DNA from 3 places in the Rhodococcus sp. NPDC076796 genome. Region 1 is predicted to be linked to each of the others. Evidence: riboswitches for the same ligand, from Rfam matches in the RefSeq annotation. Region 1 holds a riboswitch; each other region holds the start of a gene.
What was found. A riboswitch is a leader RNA that binds a small molecule or an ion and turns the genes downstream of it on or off. The one in region 1 is predicted to bind S-adenosylmethionine.
Positions count from the first base shown of each region.

Region 2: it holds a riboswitch for S-adenosylmethionine, as region 1 does, so the genes downstream of both, AB0366_RS20160 (bifunctional o-acetylhomoserine/o-acetylserine sulfhydrylase) here and AB0366_RS23905 (mandelate racemase/muconate lactonizing protein) in region 1, are expected to answer to the same signal.
Region 3: it holds a riboswitch for S-adenosylmethionine, as region 1 does, so the genes downstream of both, AB0366_RS07030 (aminotransferase class V-fold PLP-dependent enzyme) here and AB0366_RS23905 (mandelate racemase/muconate lactonizing protein) in region 1, are expected to answer to the same signal.

Region 1 covers NZ_JBFBMS010000012.1:4,052-8,178, forward strand. The annotation lists gene AB0366_RS23890 (hypothetical protein) at 102-755, opposite strand; gene AB0366_RS23895 (DUF3558 domain-containing protein) at 972-1,535, shown strand; gene AB0366_RS23900 (hypothetical protein) at 1,550-1,951, shown strand; SAM riboswitch class IV at 2,261-2,379, shown strand; gene AB0366_RS23905 (mandelate racemase/muconate lactonizing protein) at 2,408-2,836, shown strand; gene AB0366_RS23910 (nucleoside deaminase) at 2,876-3,340, opposite strand; gene AB0366_RS23915 (hypothetical protein) at 3,477-3,854, opposite strand; gene AB0366_RS23920 (hypothetical protein) at 3,851-4,127, opposite strand, start outside.
Region 2 covers NZ_JBFBMS010000007.1:29,512-33,638, reverse strand. The annotation lists gene AB0366_RS20160 (bifunctional o-acetylhomoserine/o-acetylserine sulfhydrylase) at 1-1,235, opposite strand, end outside; SAM riboswitch class IV at 1,422-1,544, opposite strand; gene AB0366_RS20155 (MFS transporter) at 1,890-3,032, shown strand; gene AB0366_RS20150 (ABC transporter substrate-binding protein) at 3,042-4,088, opposite strand.
Region 3 covers NZ_JBFBMS010000002.1:376,632-380,758, reverse strand. The annotation lists gene AB0366_RS07035 (Pls/PosA family non-ribosomal peptide synthetase) at 1-1,712, opposite strand, end outside; SAM riboswitch class IV at 1,909-2,024, shown strand; gene AB0366_RS07030 (aminotransferase class V-fold PLP-dependent enzyme) at 2,079-3,434, shown strand; gene AB0366_RS07025 (hypothetical protein) at 3,590-4,090, shown strand; gene AB0366_RS07020 (YbaK/EbsC family protein) at 4,111-4,127, opposite strand, start outside.

The sequences.
Region 1 (4,127 bases):
CTCGTTCAACTGCCCCGAGGCAAAACGACCTTGGCTAGCCGCGTCGACCGATACGGCCACGCGCACAACTCTAGGCGGCGCGGCGGTCGACCCTCGAACTCCTATGCCGTCGTACGCAATGCCCACGCCCGCGCGAGTGCAAAGGTTGCGACGAGTACGCACAGAACCGTCACGATCACGGCGACAAAGGTGGATGCCGTCGTGGAGAATCCGAGAATCCAAGCAGTCCCCGTTCCGACGAGGGTGGCGAGGACACCTCCGATCGGGAGAAAGGCAGCCACAACCTTGGTCGTCCGGGACGACAACGGATCGTGATTTGCCCTGAGCAGCAACCGAACCGAGGCGACTCCGAGCGCGTAGGCCAAAACTCCGGTGCCTGCGTATAGCGGCAGCAAGTACTCGGTCGAGACGCTCGAATTCAGACCGGAAAAGCTTGTTCCGACCAGAATCAGTACGGGCGTCATTCCCAGCGTCACGCCGATCAGACCGGCAACGGCGACCAGCCCCACTCGGCGAGAGGGATCGACGGCGAATCGAAAGCCGCACAGGTGCAGCACCAGGCCTGCGAGCATGCCGACCACTGCGCCGGTTGAAGCAGCGACAATGGGCTGCACCCACGGCCCCAGCGTGGTGTCCGGACCATAGAACGATCCGCCGGAGACGTACGCCGAGTACCCCGCAGTCGCGGTCGCCGAGTGACCCAGCACCGCAATCACTGCGCCGAGCAAAGCAAAACCACTTCCCTGTTTGATCACGTGCCAATGATGACGGATGTCCGATCTTCGTAGAGAAATTCGGCCGGAGTGTTGCCCTGACACGGCTTCGACCCCGGGGTGCGGCGATGTCCACTCGAGTGGGGACATCGTCGCACCGATTGGGAAACGCCAGGCACAACTGCGTCCCGATGCAATGGAACCGATGCATCGGTAGCTGCGTCCAACATCAAGGATGGGTTCCAAGGACGGAGTGCTGTGAGCAACGTGCGATTGCTGATCGGGAGTGCGGTCGGACTGATACTGCTGGCAACCGGATGCGCAGGGGCGACCGAAGGCATACCCGTTGCGGCACCGTCGACGACGTCGGTGATGACAACCGCTCCGGCGAATGGTGCGTGGGATCCGTGCACCATCCCGGACTCGGCAATCGAAGACGCCGGCTTGGCGGTAGAGACGGAGTCCTCCAACTTGGTGGGGGAGCTGCCGATTTCGGAGGACTGGATGACGTGTGTCTGGACCAACCCTCTGCCGACGCCGTGGTACTACCTCGGAATCTTCTCGTCCGACGAGAGCCTGGACTATCTACGTGGCAGTGGACGTTTCGGGCAGTTCGAGTCTATTGAGGGCCTCGACGGTATGCGGTTCCGGCGGACTGCTCAGTACGGCGAGGTCAACTGCGGCGTCGCCTTCGAACACCCGGATGGCGTGTTCTACCTCATCCTCGACGGCCTTCTGGCGACCGAGCCCCTTGGAGATCCGTGTGTCGAGGCCGAACGGTTGGCGCGTTCGCTCCGGCCATCCATGCCTTCATCGAAATAGTTGGGTAAGAAGTGATGGGGTCAGAAACTAACGAGCTGGCGGCTTCGATGCAGCAGTGGCAGTCGCTGTCGATGCAGGCAGAGTCCGGACAGCTCGAAATTCCCGAAGGCGTGGCGTTCCTGTGCGACGAGGTCTGCGCTGCCTACATTCGGCACTTGCAAGATATGGCGCGTAAGACGGAGTATTTGGTCGACGTCGAGGCATTCGGCACCTTGGATTCAGCCAGGCAGCTCGGCGAAAAGTTCGAGAGGATTGCCTTCAGTGGTGATCGATCGCTGCGCGTCGTGCTGACGCAACACATCGAGGTCATCGAGCTGATGCGGTCGGTGTTCAAGCGCTATTTCGATGAGGTCGAGTACGCCGATCAGCGGACCTTGAAGTCCATCGGGGAGATCGCGGAGGGTCTGGGCAGGTGACTTGTCAGCCGAGGTCCGTAGCGATCGGTGCCGCCGGCCGTCTGAAGAGATACTGCCCGATGTCGAATCGGTATTCGAGCGCCGACTCAGCAGCGATTGAAATACATTGAGCAGCAGACCAACCGAGAGTCGCGCACGAACGGCATGGTTCTACTGAGGGTCGTCCCTCATCTGGGCGGTACCGAATACGTTCGTACTCTGCATGGCAGGCACTGGACTCAGTCTGACGATCGCGTAGGCGAACGGGGGTGACGAGCCGCCAATCTATCGGATTGTCCAATCCGTACCCCTCGGCTACTGTCGAGGCAGGTTCAAGAGCGATAGCCGTAGGTACCTGGCCGGCTGTCCGGCAACCCCGTCTCCATCGACAGGGTGCCCCAGGGGAAGAACCGGCGCGTCCCGCAACCGCAGGCGCGCAAGTCGATGGAGGGTTGCACCTCCGGGGTGAGGTGAACGATGTCCGGTAGTGACGAACTCGAAGCAGCGCAGGCGAAGTGGGAACCCATTCCGCCGGAACGCCGTCGTACTTGGTGCCAGACGCTACTGAGTTACCCGCCGATCTGGTACGGCGTGTTCCCGATGATCGAGACCCGGAGGCGGGTGCTCGAAGGCGGGTACGCCAATGCGGAAGCCTGGATCGACCTTGCGAAACGTGCTGAAGCAGTAGGCTTCACACCTCAGACGTGGCTGATCTTTCGACAGAGTCTCGAACCCGCTTACCTGAAGGATCGATTCCCGTCCCATCCCGAGAACATGCCCAAGCGGCGTGGGAACGGCGGCGTCGAGACGGTGGTGGTCGATCCCGAAGACTTCTCCGAGTGGCCATGGCTGTTCGAGGCGGGGTATCGCGCGGGCGAGGCGACCTGGCATGCGCTGTCTCGCTGAGCTACCCGAGCACAGGCAGAACCGATTCGGCGGGGCCGCTTATGCATCCTCCCCGATGTCCTCGAACCACAGGCTCCGGCGCTCAGCAAGCATGCGTTCCATCAACTGCACGCATTCGGCGTTGTCGACGACGTCGACCTGCACTCCGTGCTCGCGTAGCAAGCTCTCCGATGTCTCGAACGACCGATTCTCACCTATGACGATTCGCGGAATCTCGTACAGCAAAGCGGTTCCCGCGCACATGAAACACGGAGACAATGTCGTGTAGAGCACTGATTTTCGGTACACCGAGGCGGGGAGTCGGCCTGCTCGTTCGATGCAGTCGGTTTCACCGTGACGGATTGCGCTGTTCATCTGGACGCGACGGTTCCGTCCCACAGCAAGAACTTCGCCGTCGTGCACGAGTGCCGCGCCGATCGGAACGCCGCCTTCTTCCCAGCCGATCTGGGCCTGTTCGATTGCCAGTCCGAGAAAGTACTGGTCTCCGCGCAATGGACTGTTCACATGCTCTCCTCGGTGTTCGGAAACAGCGTATGCAATTCGTGTCCTCGAATGGACCTGGGCACCACCTATCGCAAGCGGTACCGAGAATGCGATCGGGATCGGATGTCGGCGTGGCGATGAGCGGCGCGTTCCGACGTCAGCCGAAGGCGATGCGAAGCCCGACGCTCGCGGTGGCCCCACCGGCGCTGAGGATGAAGTTGTGCCGTCCTTCGTCGCGAAACACCATCTGCATAGGCAGGAACCAGAACCGATTCTCCCCGGTGAAGCCGGCACCGGGGATCTGCAGGCCACGTTGATTCACTATGTGTTCGCCGTTCGCGTCGAGCACTTCGAGAGTCGCAGGAAAGTCCTTACCGATGTCGTCGGGGCCCGTCTGCAGCAGCGCGACCAGTCGGCATTCGAGCATGCGGGTGTCGCGTGGAACCGTGCAGGTATCCCAGACCCCGCCGAGGATATCGAGCATGTCTTCGCTGACCCGTGCGTACTCCGCGAAAAACAACCCGGTGATGATCATCGGCTGGTGTCACCTGTTTCGTAGTAGGGAAGTGATTTCATCGCATCAAGAACGGCCGGGCGAAATGGTTGCGGCACTGTGTACTTGCCGTCGCAGACCAACCACCCGTCGGCAATGAATTGCTCCAGCATGCCGCGAAGTATCAACGCCTCGATGTGTTCGTACAGATCCCCGGCACCGGCCGGGCCGACTGCCGGGAGCCGCGTCCGCGGAGTGCTCGTCATCGCGGCGAGAACAATCTGTCCGGCAACGACGTCGACGGCTGGGGACGGA
Region 2 (4,127 bases), on a different contig from region 1:
TCCGGAGTCAGCTGGGAATGCGTGGTGGATGCGGGGTGGATGACGAGTGAACGCACGTCTCCGATGTTAGCGACGTGGCTGTGCAGGGTGAGTGCGTTGACGAACTTCTTGCCCGCGTCCACACCGCCCTTCAGCTCGAACGCGATGATCGCGCCCTGCCCCTTCGGCAACAATTCCTGCCCGCGCTGGTACCACGGCGACGATTCGAGTCCGGCGTAGTTGATCGAGACGACGTCGTCGCGACCGGCCAGGAACGCGGCGACCTTCTGTGCGTTCGCCACGTGCCGCTCGATCCGAAGGCTCAACGTTTCCAGACCCTGGCTGATGAGGAAGGCGTTGAACGGCGAGACCGCAGCACCGATATCGCGCAACAATTGAACGCGTGCCTTCAGCGCGAACGCGGGCGCACCCAGATCGGCGAACACGACGCCGTGGTAGCTCGGATCTGCAGTGGTGAAGTTGGGATGACGGCCCTGCGTCCAATCGAAAGTACCGCCATCGACGATGACGCCCGCGATGGCCGTTCCGTGTCCGCCGAGGTACTTCGTGGCGGAGTGCACCACGATGTCGGCACCGTGCTTCAACGGCTGCAGCAGGTACGGCGTCGCCACGGTGTTGTCCACGATCAGCGGAATGCCGTTCTCGTGGGCCACTGCCGAGATCCCCGGGATGTCGAGAATGTCGTTCTTCGGGTTCGAGATCGACTCGCCGTAGAACGCCTTGGTCGACGGAGTGATCGCGGCACGCCACTGCTCGAGGTCGTCGGGATCGTCGACGAACGAGACGGTGATGCCCAGCTTGGGGAGCGTGTAGTGGAACAGGTTGTACGTGCCGCCGTAGAGCCGCGGGCTCGACACGATGTGGTCGCCCGCCTCCGCGAGGTTCAGGATCGCGAACGTCTCGGCGGCCTGACCCGACGCGAGCAACAATGCCGCGACTCCACCTTCGAGGGCGGCGATGCGCTGCTCGACGACATCCTGAGTCGGGTTGATGATGCGGGTGTAGATGTTGCCGGGCTCGGCCAGACCGAACAACGCCGCTGCGTGATCGGTGTTGTCGAACGTGTACGAGGTGGTCTGGTAGATCGGCAATGCACGAGCCCTGGTGGTGCCGTCCGGGGTCTGACCCGAGTGGATCTGCTTGGTCTCGAAGCTCCAGTCGGCTGCGGGATCGGTGAACGGATCCTCGGTGGGTGCTCCGGTGGCGTCGACGACGTCTGATGTGGAATCGGTCATGGCTGCTGATACTCCGGTTTCTGAGGCAAGACTGTCCGAGACGAGTCTGTCTAAGACAAATCGAATGTCGAATGAAGCTCGAGAAGTCGAGCGCTACGGGGCGTATCGGTACAGCAACACATGAGAGAACCTCCTGACAGGCTTCGGCCCCTGGGGACCGAAGGTTCAGTGGGTCCGCTTCCTGCGGACCCGCGCTTGTCGATTCGGCACTCGCGTGCCGGACCGGCCTGGTCGTTCACCCGGGGCACCCCACCGCGGTTGGAGGGTTGCCGGCCAGCAAGCCGGGGCTCGATGCTGGCACTCATGACCTGGCGAATATCTTAGCGGGTGACGGCACCCCACCGGAACGAGGGCACGCGAGGGGTGCCGGTACAGCTCGAGCAGATGCTCGGGTGAGCACTATCACCGTGCATCGACGCGAGAACGAGCCATCTGCGGGAAGACAATTGACCGGAGCGACGTTCCTGCTTCGGTCGGCTTCCGATCGCAGGCTCGAATCCCGTCCGCTTCTTCTGCCCCCGATTTGCACACGAAGGTTGTACTGCTGTGACTGTCACCGATTCCGCTCTGTCCCGAGTCAGCGCTGTGCGCGGCAAGGTGTCGAGTGGCCTGAGTGTCAGTCACCGACCGCACTCGACCCGACGCAAACTCGCGATGTTGGCACTGTCCATCGGCGGCTTCGGGATCGGCACCACTGAATTCGCATCGATGGGTCTGTTGCCGGACATCGCGACGACGATGGGGATCTCCGAGCCCTCCGCCGGCCACATGATCTCTGCGTACGCGCTCGGTGTGGTCGTCGGCGCGCCGACCATCGCAGCCCTGGCTGCTCGCGTTCCGCGCAGGATGCTGTTGCTGGCGCTGATGGTGGCCTTCACCCTCGGAAACCTCGGCACCGTTTTCGCGCCCAGCTTCAACGAGTTGGTGGCCTCGCGATTCGTTGCAGGGCTGCCGCACGGTGCGTACTTCGGAGTAGCGGCCCTGGTCGCTGCCCACCTGGCCGAACCGGGGAAGCGAGCCAAGGCCGTCGCGATGGTGATGATGGGACTCTCGGTCGCCAACGTCGTCGGCGTACCGGTGGCGACCTGGATCGGGCAGGCGCTGGGATGGCGCAGTGCATTCACGCTCGTGGCGGTCATCGGTGCTCTCACCGTTGCCGCGCTCGTCCTCTGGATGCCACGACTCGACGCGATGCCGACCACCAGCCCCATCACCGAGCTGGGCGCACTGCGCCGCAGCCAGGTGTGGATGACCCTGTTCGTGGGAATCGTCGGATTCGGTGGCATGTTCGCGGTGTACACCTACATCGCGTCGACGCTGACCGACGTCGCCGGTCTCGCCCGCGCCTTCGTTCCGGTGGCCCTGATGATCTACGGACTCGGAATGGTCGTCGGAAACTATGCCGGCGGATGGCTCGCCGACCGGTATCAGCTCAAGGGCACCTTCGTCGGCCTGGCCGCCACGGCCGTGTTCCTTGCGGTGTTCGTCGTGGCCGCACACAATCCGATCACCGCCCTACTGCTGGTGTTCCTCATCGGCGCGTCCGGCTCCTCGGTTGTACCCGGTCTGCAAACGAGGTTGATGGACGTGGCCGAGGACGCCCAGACGCTCGCCGCATCGCTCAACCATGCCGCGTTCAACCTGGCCAACGCCATCGGAGCTGCCGTCGGCGGTGCCGTGATCGCCGCAGGATTCGGCTACACGGCACCCGCCGCCGTCGGCTCGGGCCTGGCGGTGGCCGGTCTCGGTGTACTGGCCACCGCCATGTGGATGGACAAGCGTTCCGCCGCTCGGTAGCGCCCGAGATCAGCCGGTGATCGTTGCCGGCGTTCCGTCGAGGGCTTCGTCCAGTGCCGGGGCCAGCTTGTCGATCACGTACGGCAGGCTGAGCACGCTGGTGAAGTAGATCGCGCCCGCCGTCACGCCGTCGGTGAACACGAGGTTGCCGTCCTTCACCGGCTCGAGGGCGTTGTACACCGCTTCCTTCTCCAATTCCGCGCGGTCGCCCGGGCCTTCGGTTCCCCAGATCAGCACGTCGGCGGCGTTGAGGACCGACAGGTTCTCGAGCGGGATGCTCGCCTGGCCGCCGCCGTCCGCCGGAACGTAGGCGTCGATGTCGTCGGGTACGACGAAGCCCAGCTTGGTCAGGAAGTCCGTGCTCAACCCGTCCTGGTAGGCGATCGCCTTGCCCTCGTAGAACGCGTTCTGGAGAAAGATCGCCTTCTTGTCGGCGAATTCGGGGTGCGCGGCTGCGGCGTCGGCGAACTTCTGGTTCACGCCGTCGATCAGGGCGTCGACCTCGGTCTTCTTGCCGAGCGCACGTCCGATTTTCTCGGCCTGGACGTCCCAGGGCTCGAAGTAGGCGGTGGAGGCGTCCGATTGGGCGAGTGTGGGAGCGATGTCGCTGAGCCTGTCGTAGGTGTCCTCGGTGAGGCCTGCGTTGGTGGCGATGATCAGATCGGGTTCGAGGGCGGCGATCTTCTCTTCCTCGAAGCCGTCGCCGGTGGCCGAGAGAACTTCGGGCTGCGCGTCGCCCAACGCGGCCTGCGCCCAGGGCCAGGTGGCGTAGGGCTGGTCGCCGTACCACTCCGTGACGCCGACAGGTACGACGCCGAGTGCGAGGACCGTGTCCTGCTCGGTGTAGCCGGCCACCACGATACGAGTGGGTTCTTCTGGCACGACGGTCTCGCCGAATGCATGCTCGATCGTGACCGGGAAGACCGCCGAATCGGAGGACGTGCCGGCCATCGGTGACGCCTCGTCGGCGGAGTTCGAGCATGCAGTCAGCAGCCCCGCGGTGGTCAGCGCAATCGCGCACACCGTCCAGGTTCGGTGAAGTGGTCGGATGTGCATCGAGACGCCTTTCGGAAGGGTTGGCCAACAGCGGGAAGG
Region 3 (4,127 bases), on a different contig from region 1:
GCGACGGTGATCTCGGGGAAGCGCTCGCGCAACGCCGTCACCAATTGCGCGGCCGAGAGCGAACCGCCGCCGTTGGCGAAGAAATCGGCGTTCTCGTCCGAGACCTGCGCGCCGAGGATGTTGGTCCACAGTTCGGCCACCCAGCCTGCCGTCCCGCCGAGCGAGGAGGCACCCGCCATGCCGGGCAGGGGCCACGGCAGCGCATTGCGGTCGACCTTGCCCGAGGTGCGCGTGGGCATCTCGTCGACCAATGCAAGCCGCGGGACCAGTGCCGCAGGCAATTGCTCGGCGAGCAATTCGCGAGCGGCTTCGAGATCGAAATCGGGGTTGGTGCTGGCCAGATATCCGACGAGCACCGAGTTTCCCGCAGCCGTCTTGCGGATGGCGGCCGCCGCGCCGCCGACGCCCGGAAGTGCTTGCAGCGCATTGTCTATCTCGCCCAGCTCGATGCGTCGACCGCCGAGCTTGACCTGATCGTCGGCGCGACCCTGGAACAACAGACCTTCGAGTTCGAGCTTGACCAGATCGCCGCTGCGATACGCCCGGTCCCACCCGAGGGACGGCATGGGCGCGTACTTCTCGGCGTCCTTGGCCGGATCGAGATACCGAGCGAGTCCGACGCCGCCGATGACCAACTCACCGATTTCGCCGACCTGTACCGGGGTGCCGGAGCCGTCGACCACCGCGAGGTCCCACCCATCGAGGGGGAGCCCGATCCGGACCGGGCCCTTGCCGTCCATGATCGCCGCACACGCGACAACTGTCGCCTCGGTGGGGCCGTACGTGTTCCAGACCTCACGGCCTTCGACGGCGAGCCGCTCGGCCAGCTCCGGTGGGCAGGCTTCGCCGCCGAAGATGAGGAGCCGTACCGCTTCCAACGCCACCGCGGGCCACAGCGATGCGAGCGTGGGCACCGTCGAGACGACGCTGATATCGCGGGAGACGAGCCACGGACCCAGATCGAAACCGGACCGCACCAACGACCTGGGCGCGGGAACCAGGCACGCACCGTGCCGCCACGCCAGCCACATCTCCTCGCACGACGCATCGAACGCCACCGACAGCCCGGCCAACACTCGATCGCCCGGACCGAGCGGATCCTTCTGCAGGAACATGCGGGCCTCGGCGTCGACGAACGCCGCCGCATTGCGATGACTGACCGCAACGCCCTTTGGAGTGCCCGTCGAACCCGAGGTGAAGATGACCCACGCGTCGTCCTGCGGGGTCGGTGGTCCGGCATTGTGTTCGGAAAGATCGTGCTGGGAAATGTCCTGCTTGGGGGCAGTACCGGCGGCGATTCCGCCCGCAGTGACGATGGCCGTCACCTGTGCCTCGCCGAAGACCAACTCGGCGCGCTCCTCGGGATCGTCCGCGTCCACCGGCACGTATGCCGCACCGACCTGAAGGATCGACAGGATCGCGACGTAGAGGGAGAAGGAACCCGACGGCATGCGGATCCCGACGCGATCGCCGCGCCTGACACCGGCATTGGCGAGCCACTGAGCGCCCTCGGCGATGTCGTCCAACAACTCCGAATAGCTGACCGACACGGCACCGTCGTCGATCGCGGGTGCGTCGGGAAAGCGATGGGCCGTGTCGCGGAGAATGTCGATGAGCGTCCGGGCGGGTGGAGCCTGGGGTGAGCGAAGAAACGCCGCCGGTGCAGGTGCGGTGTCCGCGCTCGAACCCGGCAGATCGTTCTCTTGATGCACAGACAACCGGGCGCCCTTCTCGTTTCTTCTTGTAATGACTCTGTGGTGCTGGTGAGCAGCAGCGCCGTTGGTTATCTCACGTTCTGTTTGCCAGCAGGTGAACGAGCGCGCTTTCCCACCGCGGGAATCCTACTGCGGCCTACGGGTGAGTCCCGGCTTGACAAAATCGCAGCGAGTTTGCCAATGTCTTCCCCACGGTCACGAGTACCAGCATCAAGCCCCGGCTAGCTGGTCGGCAACCCTCCTCCGCGGTGGGGTGCTCCGGGTGACGACCAGGCCGACTCCGGAAAACCGGCGCGGCAAGCGCGGACTCGCTCACCACATCCTTCGGTTGCGGGTCCCTCGAACGTGAGGGCTCGATCTGTCATGACATCTGTACTTTCCCGCCCCTGTGCTCCTTTTGCCCCTGTTTCGGGCACGGATCTACAGGTACCGCTGGTCCACGGCTGCACCCGCACCTACGCGAACTTCGATTACGCCGCCAGCGCGCCTGCACTGGACGCGGTGACCGATCGGATCGCGGAACTGCTGCCGTTCTACTCGAGTGTGCATCGCGGTGCCGGCTACGCCTCACGGGTCTCCACGGCGGCGTACGAGAAGGCTCGGGTGACCGTCGCTGATTTCTTTGGTGCACAGGATGATTCGGTGGTGGTGTTCACGCGGAACACCACCGACTCGCTGAACCTGCTGGCCGCATGCGTGCCGGGTGAGACCGTGATACTCGACATCGAGCACCACGCCAACCTGCTCCCGTGGCGTGATCGACGAGTGGTGGTGGCCGCGTCGACCCTGGCCGAGACCATCACGCGTCTCGACGCGGAGCTTGCTGCGAAACCTGCTGCTCTGCTGGCGATCACGGGTGCATCCAACGTCACCGGCGAGGTGCTGCCCCTCGCGGAACTCGCCGCTCTGGCGCATCGGCACGGCGCACGCATCGCGGTGGACGGTGCCCAGCTGGTTCCGCATCGACGGGTCGACATCGCCGCACTCGGCGTGGACTACCTCGCGTTCTCCGGGCACAAGCTCTACGCCCCGTTCGGCGCGGGAGTGCTTGTGGGCAAACGCGATTGGCTCGACCTCGGTGAGCCGCACCTGGCCGGCGGCGGCGCGGTGCGCAGCGTGAGCATCGACCACACCGACTGGGCTCCGGCACCGCAACGGCACGAGGCGGGCACCCCCAACGTGCTCGGCGTTGCCGCACTCGCTGCAGCCTGCGAGGCCATCGCCGGCTTCGACGATGCCGAGCTGCAGGCGCACGAACATGAACTGTCGTCCCGCCTGCGCGACGGGCTGGCCGCACTGGACGGCGTCGAGCAGCTCCAGGTGTGGGCCGATGCACCCGACAGTGTCGGCATCGTCACCTTCACCGTCGCCGGACGCGATCCCGGTGAGGTGGCTGCATACCTGTCCGCCGAACACGGCATCGGCGTGCGCGACGGAAAGTTCTGCGCACACCCACTGCTGAGCAGGCTGGGGCACGCGGCCGGAGCGGTTCGAGCCAGTATCGGGCTCGGCAGCTCGTCGGCCGATGTGGACCGACTCGTCGACGCCCTCGCAGCCCTGGTCGAGTCGGGACCGAGCTGGCACTACGCGGAGGACGCCGGCTGGTGGAACCCTGTACCCGACCCGCGACCCTTCCCCGAGCTGGCCGGATGGGTGGACGGGGTGGGTGGGCTCAGCGCCGCCGGGGTTGGATCCCCGTGCAGCCCCGCAGACCGTTAGCATGGCGTCATGACCGTGAGTGTCGTGTGGACGGGCAACCGCCACTGGTGCAACAGATACGTGGATCTGTGCCGCACTGCGTCCGGGTCGTGTTCGATTTCGGCTCCGCTCCGACCGAATGCGTTCACCGACTTCTAGAACCAGGACCACCACTCATGTCGCACAACTTCACCCGCGTCGCCGTCGAATTCGATTCCGGCTGGTCGGAACTGACCGCCGCTTCCGAGACCGATGTAGTGAGAATCCAGGCCTCCGACCTGCGGGAATCCCAGCAACACCGGGCCCGGGTGCGGGCCGAGGCGGCCGAGCGCGGCGAATCTGCCGACAGCACAGCAGTGTTTCTCGACCTCGAGATCCACATCGCGGCCGATGCCAGGACTGCCCGTCGGGAATTCGCCGCACTGGATGCGCCGACCGGTCCGTCGTCGATCCGCTACGTCGGAACGCCGGCAGGATTGGCCAGTTTGATCTCCGATGTCACCGCGGCCGATGTGGCCGACGGCGTGACGTTGACAGTGCTCGGCGATGTCGCTCGCCAGGCGGTTCTGATCAACGACGGGGTACTGCCGCTGCTCGAATCCCGCGGCACCCGACTCGACATCGACGTCGTCGACGCGGTCCTCGGCGCACCGATCGCCCCGACTCTCGCGTCCTGAGCCCGGTAAAGAAGCAGGGGTCAGGTGACGTCGATCG